4 regions of the Serratia proteamaculans genome follow, and region 4 is predicted to be linked to each of the others. Evidence: predicted binding sites of a transcription regulator. Region 4 holds the regulator's gene; each other region holds the start of a gene.
What was found. The regulator CRP, encoded in region 4, controls carbon source genes, mostly activating them, when cyclic AMP is high. The targets are predictions, from matches to a motif close to ATGTGANNNNNNTCACAT.
Positions count from the first base shown of each region.

Region 1 (2,203 bases), 4.2 Mb from region 4:
TGGCGTCATAATGCCGCTGTCCAGCGCGGCCAGAGCCATCGAACCATGCACCCCAAAGAACCACAGCAGTGAGGAGAACATCACATACACCCAGCCCACTACGCTGCCCATTTTCGCCAGCGGTGCCGAGATGCTGTCCATAATGATTTGGTGGAAGTTGGTTCCCCACAGCGTCAGGCAATAGGCCAGTACGCCCATGATCGACAGGATAAGAAAGCCGGGGATCAGGGCCGAGAACGAACGTGACACTGAAGAAGGTACGCTGTCCGGCAGGCTGATCACCCAGTTGCGGCGCACCACAAAGGTAAACATCTCTGCCACCACCAGGCCGATCACCATGCCTGAAATAATGTTGGCACCACCCAGCCAGTTAGCGCCAACGGCATAGGCCTCACCGACGCTGAACGGGGTCACCGTCATAAAGGCGGCAACCGCCAGCAGAGCCGCGGCCAGTGGGTCGACCTTGCGCTCTTCGGCTAAAGCCATGCTGATAAAGAAGGGCGTCATCAGGGACATAATCCCCAGGGTGCCGTTATAAACGCTGCCACCGATGGCCTTCAGGCCATTCAGCGTCTCAATGGTGGACGCATCCAGCCGCACCCCCATTGAAAAGAAGAACGAGCCTTCACCGAAGCTGAGGAACACGTTGTTGATCAGCACGAACATCGCCCCGGTCAACGTCAGCGGCATTAATCGAATGAACCCGTTTTTGATGGCATTAACATGGGGCTGTTTACCAATTTTCACAGCAAAAGGCAGTATGACCTTTTCCAACGAGGCAATTAACGTATTCACGGCAGACCCCTTTATTGGTTAGCTTTTTTTATAGTGGCGACTGCGGCCTTCAATACCCCAAGACCATCGAGCTTGCCGTATAAAGCAGAGTCGATCACTTCGACGGGCTTATTAGGCAACTGCTTCTGTACTTCAGCCAGCGTGTAGGCAATCTGCGGCCCCAGCAGGATCAAATCTGCCTCAGCGCCCTTTTCTGCTGCCAGCGCCTCCGGATAAGCGGCAATGATTACCGGCACTTCGTACTTCTCGGCTTGCGCTTTCATTTTGGAAACCAGCAGGGAAGTCGACATACCGGCAGAACAAAACAGATAGATTTTTTTCTTTTCCATACCCAATCCCTCAAGATAATCAAAAAAGCCCCGTGTCATTTGTTTGCCAGATGCAATAGCCATTGCCTCACGCACATTCCTTATGAAAATTTCCGTCACTTTGCCCTGGTTGCAGACAGTATACGGAGGCATTGCAGCGGATCGGTAAGCCATCAGCATAGAGAACCGTCTCTGCTTGACCTGCCTGATTGACCCTCTTCACATTTCACATAAAAAAATAGTGTGATCGACGTCGCAAATAACCTTAAATTACTGAATAAATTCGATAAAAATAACTAAAAAACAATTATAAACAATAAGTTATAAACATGCAGGGTATTTATGGATTATTCGACGCGCGGGACCAGCCATCGCTCGATAGATGAACAAAAAATCGTTCGCCCTTGATTAGCCGACTTCAACAAGACGGGACGATTCGACAGAGGAAAACCAGAGGTAAAATGGCAGGGATTTTGAGCAGAGGGCGTTTGCCGGATGAGGTCTGGACTCGGTGCTATGACTCCGCGGGATTATTCGCCTGGCTGGGATAACGCATGACATTGATCACCGTGGTCAGTGCCACTGGATGGTTTCTGCGGTTCGGATAATAAAGATAAAAACCAGGGAACGGCGCGCACCAGTCAGCCAACACTCGCTCCAGCCGCCCTGTTGCCAGATGTTCATTCACTTCTTCCTCGATAGCGAACGCAATGCCTGCGTGAGCTAACGCAGCCTGCAACATCAGTCTCGCGTCATCCAGTATCAGCGGGCTGTTCACCGAGACGGAAAGCGCCTGAGTCCCTTTTTGGAATATCCACTTGTAGAGCTCTCCTGAGGCAATCTTTCGCCATCCGATACAGCGATGACTCAACAGATCTTCAGGATGATTCGGCTTGCCGTACTGTTGGAAATATTCAGGGGTTGCCACAATGGCCAGCCGCAAATCAGGGGTAACGCGCACCGCCCGCATGTCGTTGTGCAGATCCTTTCCGAGCCTGATACCGGCATCAAAACCTTGTTCAACGATATTGGCAAAGCCCTCTTGCGCCACGATTTCCAGCGTAATTCCTGGGTAATCACGGGCCAGTCGCCCCAAATGA
Region 1 covers NZ_OX461105.1:853,053-855,255, reverse strand. The annotation lists gene chbC (PTS N,N'-diacetylchitobiose transporter subunit IIC) at 1-795, opposite strand, end outside; gene QOT07_RS03865 (PTS sugar transporter subunit IIB) at 807-1,124, opposite strand; gene QOT07_RS03860 (LysR family transcriptional regulator) at 1,618-2,203, opposite strand, start outside.
Region 1: the regulator CRP is predicted to act here: its motif matches at 1,345-1,362, upstream of QOT07_RS03865 (PTS sugar transporter subunit IIB).

Region 2 (2,203 bases), 4.6 Mb from region 4:
GGGTCAGGAAGTACCGGTCAAGGTACTGGAAGTTGACCGTCAGGGCCGTGTGCGTCTGAGCATCAAAGAAGCGACAGCACCAGAAGCAGGTTCACCTGCGCCTGAAGCAGAATAACTGTATAGATAGATTTACAGCTCCCAGCCATGGGGTTGGGAGCTGTTCGTATCGCGCGGGTAGGATGCCTGCGTATTAGCAAACGGATGAGAGGATGTTCATCCAATGTTTGTCTTCGGGAGTGGGAAATGAAGCCTTTCTTGCGCTGGTGTTACGTTGCGACAGCACTCATGCTGGCAGGATGCAGCAACCATGATTGGCGTAAAGACGAAGTTTTGGCGATCCCGTTGCAGCCAACTCTGCAGCAGGAAGTGATCCTGGCGCGCATGGAACAAATACTTGCCAGCCGGGCACTGACGGACGATGAGCGTGCGCAGCTTTTATATGAGCGCGGTGTACTGTATGATAGCCTCGGGCTACGTGCACTGGCGCGCAATGATTTCTCGCAAGCGCTGGCGATACGTCCTGATATGCCAGAAGTTTTCAACTACCTGGGCATTTACTTAACGCAGGCAGGCAATTTTGATGCTGCCTATGAAGCGTTTGATTCTGTACTAGAGCTTGATCCAACTTACAATTACGCGCGTTTAAACCGGGGCATCGCTCTTTATTATGGCGGCCGCTTCCCGTTGGCGCAGGATGATCTGCAGGCGTTTTATCAAGACGACCCAAACGATCCCTTCCGTTCGTTGTGGCTGTATCTTGTGGAAAGAGAAATCGATCCCAAGAAGGCTGACGTAGCGCTCAAGCAGCGTTATGACAAAGCGAACCGAGGGCAATGGGGATGGAATATTGTCGAATTCTACCTGGGCAACATCAGTGAAAAAACGCTGATGGAAAGGCTCAAGGCAGATGCAACGGATAACACTTCGCTCGCTGAGCATCTCAGTGAAACTGACTTCTATTTGGGTAAACACTACCTGAGTCTGGGGGACAAGGACACCGCTTCGGCGCTGTTCAAACTGACGGTTGCTAACAACGTTCACAACTTCGTTGAGCACCGCTATGCATTGTTGGAATTGGCGCTGTTGGGCCAAGAACAAGACGACCTATCGGAATCGGACCAGCAATAGCTGACGAACAACTATCAGCCTGATATACATTGGTTTTTTGCCAAAGTTATCGCCTTAACGGGCGAGGGCTTTTTTGTTCGTTTTATAATCTAATTTGAGCCGGTTCACACTTTTCAATGAAAATGACTGAAAATTTTCTCGACGAGTTATGTAGACTGGCTGCCATTATTAATGAGGCACGTGTACATGACTACTGAGCTTGAAACCTCTTTTGCTGACCTGGGGCTGTCTGCTCCGATCATTTCTGCCCTGACCGATCTGGGCTACGAAAAACCGTCACCGATCCAGGCTGAGTGTATTCCTCACCTGTTGAACGGCCGCGATGTGCTGGGCATGGCACAGACCGGTAGCGGTAAAACTGCAGCATTCTCGCTGCCACTGTTGCACAACCTGAAAGCTGAGTTGAAATCACCTCAGATTCTGGTGCTGGCACCGACCCGCGAACTGGCGGTTCAGGTTGCTGAAGCAATGACCGATTTCGCAAAACACATGAATGGCGTTAACGTTGTGGCCCTGTACGGCGGCCAGCGTTATGACGTTCAGCTGCGCGCTCTGCGTCAGGGCCCGCAAGTTGTAGTAGGTACCCCAGGCCGTCTGCTGGACCACCTGAAGCGTGGCACTCTGAACCTCTCTAACCTGAGCGGTCTGGTGCTGGATGAAGCCGACGAAATGCTGCGCATGGGCTTTATCGAAGACGTTGAAACCATCATGGCGGAGATCCCGGCTGAACATCAGACCGCGCTCTTCTCTGCAACCATGCCGGAAGCTATCCGTCGCATTACCCGTCGCTTTATGAAAGATCCGCAGGAAGTGCGCATTCAATCCAGCGTCACTACCCGTCCGGACATCAGCCAGAGCTACTGGACTGTGCAGGGCATGCGTAAAAACGAAGCATTGGTACGTTTCCTGGAAGCTGAAGACTTTGATGCGGCGATTATCTTCGTCCGTACCAAAAACGCGACCCTGGAAGTGGCCGAAGCGCTGGAGCGCAGTGGTTACAGCAGCGCCGCACTGAACGGTGACATGAACCAGGCCCTGCGTGAGCAGACACTGGAGCGTCTGAAAGATGGTCGTC
Region 2 covers NZ_OX461105.1:438,203-440,405, forward strand. The annotation lists gene pnp (polyribonucleotide nucleotidyltransferase) at 1-115, shown strand, start outside; gene nlpI (lipoprotein NlpI) at 244-1,128, shown strand; gene yrbN (protein YrbN) at 1,251-1,325, shown strand; gene QOT07_RS02010 (DEAD/DEAH family ATP-dependent RNA helicase) at 1,315-2,203, shown strand, end outside.
Region 2: the regulator CRP is predicted to act here: its motif matches at 1,221-1,238, upstream of yrbN (protein YrbN).

Region 3 (2,203 bases), 190 kb from region 4:
TGGGCCAGGCGTACCCACTCCAGGTTGCTGTCGATCGACGCCAGCCCTTTGCTGTTCACGGTGCTGCTGCTGTTGTTGACGGCGGCAGCCACGCTGTCGACGGTGCCGTGCATGATGCGATTGCTGCCCAGCGGGGTGATTTCTGCACGATCGCCCTTGTTCAGGCCATTCAGCTTGGTTTCTTCCAGGTAGGCCAGAATGTAGAAACTGTTTTTCTTCACCAGCGCCACGGCGACTGAACCCCGGGTGATATATTCACCGGCATGTACGTTCAGGTTGGTGATCCAGCCATCGGCCGGTGCGCGCACTGTGGTGCGTTCCAGATCCAATTTAGCCAGTTCACGGGTCGCCACTGCCTTCGCCAACTGATGCTCTACGGTTTGCAGCACGTTGTTAGCCTGGTCGATCTCTTCCTGCGACATTGCCTGCACACCGAGGCGCACACGGCGACCGGCTTCACGTCTCTTTTCCGCTGCCAGCGTCTGGTAATAGGCAACATCGGCGCTGGCTTCTGCCAGGGCCTGTTGGTAGCGCGGCTGGTCGATAACCAGCAGCACCTGCCCTTTCTTCACCAGTTGGTTGTCCACCAGAGGCACGTCGGTCAACAGGCCGGTGACGTCCGGGGCAATGGCCACCACGTCGGCGGTGAACTTGGCGTCACGCGTCCAGGGGGATTCTGTGTAGAACACCCAGGCTTTGAATATGGCGACGATCCCCAGCAGGACCAGAATCAGAGTGATCGCGATTCGGGTTATTTTTATTGAAAAATTTTTCACAGCGACCTCAAACGAAAAGACAGGTAATCAGATAGAACAAACAGCAGTACAGCGCGGTGTTAAACAGCGCTGGATGCCAGACAAAATCGTAAATCCCGGTGGGTTGCAGCAGGCGGCGCAGTAAAAAAAACAGCGCCAGCGAAAGCAGCAACTCAAAAAATATCGGGGGAAACGACAGTCCGAAAATGACCATAACCGGAAGCAAACTCATCAATTTTTCCTTATTGTTCACTGCACCGGGCTTTGAGACCTATATCCATTCACATTCTCTTTACATTTTAGCTGACGCGCACCACAAATTCCGGCCCAGGCAGGTCAGGAACCTGAAATAAGAGTAAACTCTGGAGCGTACATCCGCGATAGGGACTGCGAGGATACCGGAGGGATCGGCCATTATGGCGCTGCCGATCGCGCTCGCGCGTTGGTAAGGTCTTTCCACCCGACCGGTTTATATTAGCGTGCTTACTATCAACTCATCAACAATCTGTGATCTAAATCACTTTTAAGCCAGAGTGAATAATGGAAAGACTAAAACGGATGTCGGTATTCGCCAAAGTGGTTGAATGCGGGTCATTTACTGCGGCAGCGCGCCAATTGGATATGAGCGTTTCGTCTATCAGCCAGACCGTCTCCAAACTGGAGAATGAGCTGCAGGTCAAGCTGCTCAACCGCAGCACGCGCAGCATCGGCCTGACGGAGGCCGGAAAAATCTATTATCAGGGCTGTCGCCGCATGTTGCTGGAAGTCAGCGAAGTGCACGAGCAGCTGTATGCGTTTAATAATACACCGACCGGCACGCTGCGTATTGGCAGTTCCTCCACCATGGCACAAAACGTGCTGGCGACCATGACCGCCGATATGTTGAAAGAGTACCCTGGCCTGACGGTGAACCTGGTGACCGGCATCCCCGCCCCGGATCTGATTGCTGACGGGCTGGACGTAGTGATCCGTACCGGTGCGCTGCAGGATTCCAGCCTGTTCTCCAAACGCCTGGGTTCAATGCCGATGGTGGTGTGTGCCGCCAAAAGCTATCTCAGCCAGTACGGCACGCCACAAAAACCGAGCGACATGGTCAATTTTTCCTGGCTGGAATACAGCGTGCGACCAGATAGCGAATTCGAGCTGATCGCGCCGGAAGGCATCAGCACGCGCATCGCACCACAAGGGCGCTTTGTCACCAACGATTCACAGACAATGATCCGCTGGCTAAAAGCCGGGGCCGGTATCGCCTATGCGCCGCTGATGTGGGTGATCGAAGAGATCAAACGCGGAGAGATCGAGATCCTGTTCAAAAGCTATCATGCGGATCCTCGCCCGGTGTACGCGGTGTACACCGAGAAAGATAAACTGCCGCTCAAGGTACAGGTGTGTATCGATTACCTGACCGAGTACTTTAAGCGCGTGGGGGAAGTCTATCAGGGCTATCG
Region 3 covers NZ_OX461105.1:4,818,534-4,820,736, forward strand. The annotation lists gene aaeA (p-hydroxybenzoic acid efflux pump subunit AaeA) at 1-776, opposite strand, end outside; gene aaeX (p-hydroxybenzoic acid efflux pump operon protein AaeX) at 784-987, opposite strand; gene aaeR (HTH-type transcriptional activator AaeR) at 1,296-2,203, shown strand, end outside; gene QOT07_RS22435 (hypothetical protein) at 2,170-2,203, opposite strand, start outside.
Region 3: the regulator CRP is predicted to act here: its motif matches at 1,261-1,278, upstream of aaeR (HTH-type transcriptional activator AaeR).

Region 4 (2,203 bases):
GCTGATTGAGCGACTCGCGCATCGGTTGTTCTTTCCACAGCTTGAACCAGAACCAGGTGAACAGGCCGTACCAGGCGGTACCGACCACGTATAACAGCGGTGCGTGCCACAGCGGGACTCTACCGACCATGCTGAGAGAGAAGATGGCGGCTACCAGTGCGGCAGGCAGCAGGCGGGCGTGTAACGGGCTGATTTCACCGCTGACGCCGAGCAACAGGGCCAGGCCGAGCATCAGTAACGGCAGCGGCAACTGCCAAAGCAGAACTTGCTGCAGCAACAGGCTACTGAAGGCAAACAGGGAACCGCCGACGATCAGGCGTTTGAAGAAGCGTTTGTGGGGCGTGTCCAGCCCGGCGATGTTACAGCAGGCGGGGACCAGGGAAAATAGCAGGCCGTATTGCAGCTGGCCAATCAGCAGGCCCAGCAGTACCGGCAGGCAAAGCACCAGCGTTTGCCGCAGTGCGTAATTGACTTCCGGGTGGTAAATCAGTCGGCGCCACATGATGATTCAGGGCATAAAAAAACGGCGCGAATCATCGCGCCGTTTTTTCAGTAATTAACGCGTGCCGTAAACGACAATAGTTTTGCCGTGGGCGGAGATCAGATTTTGATCTTCCAGCATTTTCAGAATACGACCAACGGTTTCACGTGAACAACCGACGATCTGGCCAATTTCCTGGCGGGTAATTTTAATCTGCATGCCATCCGGGTGGGTCATGGCATCAGGCTGTTTCGCCAGGTTCAGCAGTGTTTGCGCGATGCGGCCCGTCACGTCCAGGAAAGCAAGGTTACCCACTTTCTCAGAGGTGATCTGCAGACGGTTTGCCATCTGCGCTGACAGGCGCATCAGGATGTCCGGGTTAACCTGAATCAACTGGCGGAATTTCTTATAGGAAATTTCAGCCACTTCACAGGCGGTTTTCGCCCTAACCCAGGCGCTACGCTCCTGACCTTCTTCAAATAATCCAAGCTCGCCGATGAAATCCCCCTGGTTAAGGTAGGACAGGATCATCTCTTTACCTTCTTCATCCTTAATCAGCACCGCTACGGAGCCTTTGACGATGTAGTAAAGCGTTTCGGCCTTTTCACCTTGGTGAATCAGCGTACTTTTGGATGGATATTTGTGGATATGGCAATGAGACAGGAACCATTCGAGAGTAGGGTCTGTTTGCGGTTTGCCGAGAACCATTCGCTGTTATCCTCTGTTGTTATCGCTGCCTTGTGTCACAGGGGTCAGAGTTCCCTGTAAAACGTGCTGTCGCCGTTTTTTTAATGGTGGCTGGCAGCAGGTTTTGAGGCGTGTCATAAATATACGCTGTCGCCCTAGCATATTAACTTGCCGGGAGAGCTGCAAGCTACATTCTGTTAACATACCGGTAAAGGAGCCTTTCCCTGGGAGTTTCCCTGAAATCAGTGTCCCGGAAAGATTTATTGCGGCTCTGTTTGTAGCACAGAGTGAGGCGGGTGTCTTGTGTTGTCTCGCTTCAGCATGATTAGCATCAGGTTCCGTTGCCAGTTTCTATGCGAAAGCGTAGTCTGATTTTAAGAAATTAACCGGAGTGACCAGTATGCAGGCAAGAGTTAAGTGGGTGGAAGGGCTGACGTTTCTGGGTGAATCCGCGTCTGGCCATCAGGTGCTGATGGACGGTAACGCCGGTGATAAAGCCCCCAGCCCGATGGAAATGGTGCTGATGTCGGTGGGAGGCTGCAGCGCGATCGATGTGGTGTCGATCCTGCAAAAAGGACGTAACGATGTGCGCGACTGCGAGGTGAAATTGACCTCCGAACGGCGTGAAGAAGCGCCACGCTTGTTTACCCATATCAACCTGCATTTTATCGTCACCGGTAAAGATTTAAGTGACAAGATTGTTGAGCGGGCGGTAAACCTTTCCGCCGAGAAGTACTGCTCGGTCTCGCTGATGTTGAGTCAGGCAGCCAGCGTGACCCACAGTTTTGAAATCCGCGCAGTGTCCTGACGGATAGAGGGGGCGCGGCCTGTCGCCGCGCTCTGATAAGTTACTCGATTTTTTTGCCTTCCAGCAGTTGCTGCACCAGCGGCGCCATAATCAGCTCCATCGCCAGCCCCATTTTGCCACCCGGCACCACCAGCGTATTGATATGCGAGATAAAAGATCCTTGCAGCATGGCCAGCAAGTAAGGGAAATCGATCTGGTCCAGACCGCGGAAGTGGATCACCACAAAG
Region 4 covers NZ_OX461105.1:5,010,972-5,013,174, reverse strand. The annotation lists gene QOT07_RS23385 (YccS/YhfK family putative transporter) at 1-502, opposite strand, end outside; gene crp (cAMP-activated global transcriptional regulator CRP) at 557-1,189, opposite strand; gene QOT07_RS23375 (OsmC family protein) at 1,569-1,976, shown strand; gene QOT07_RS23370 (phosphoribulokinase) at 2,017-2,203, opposite strand, start outside.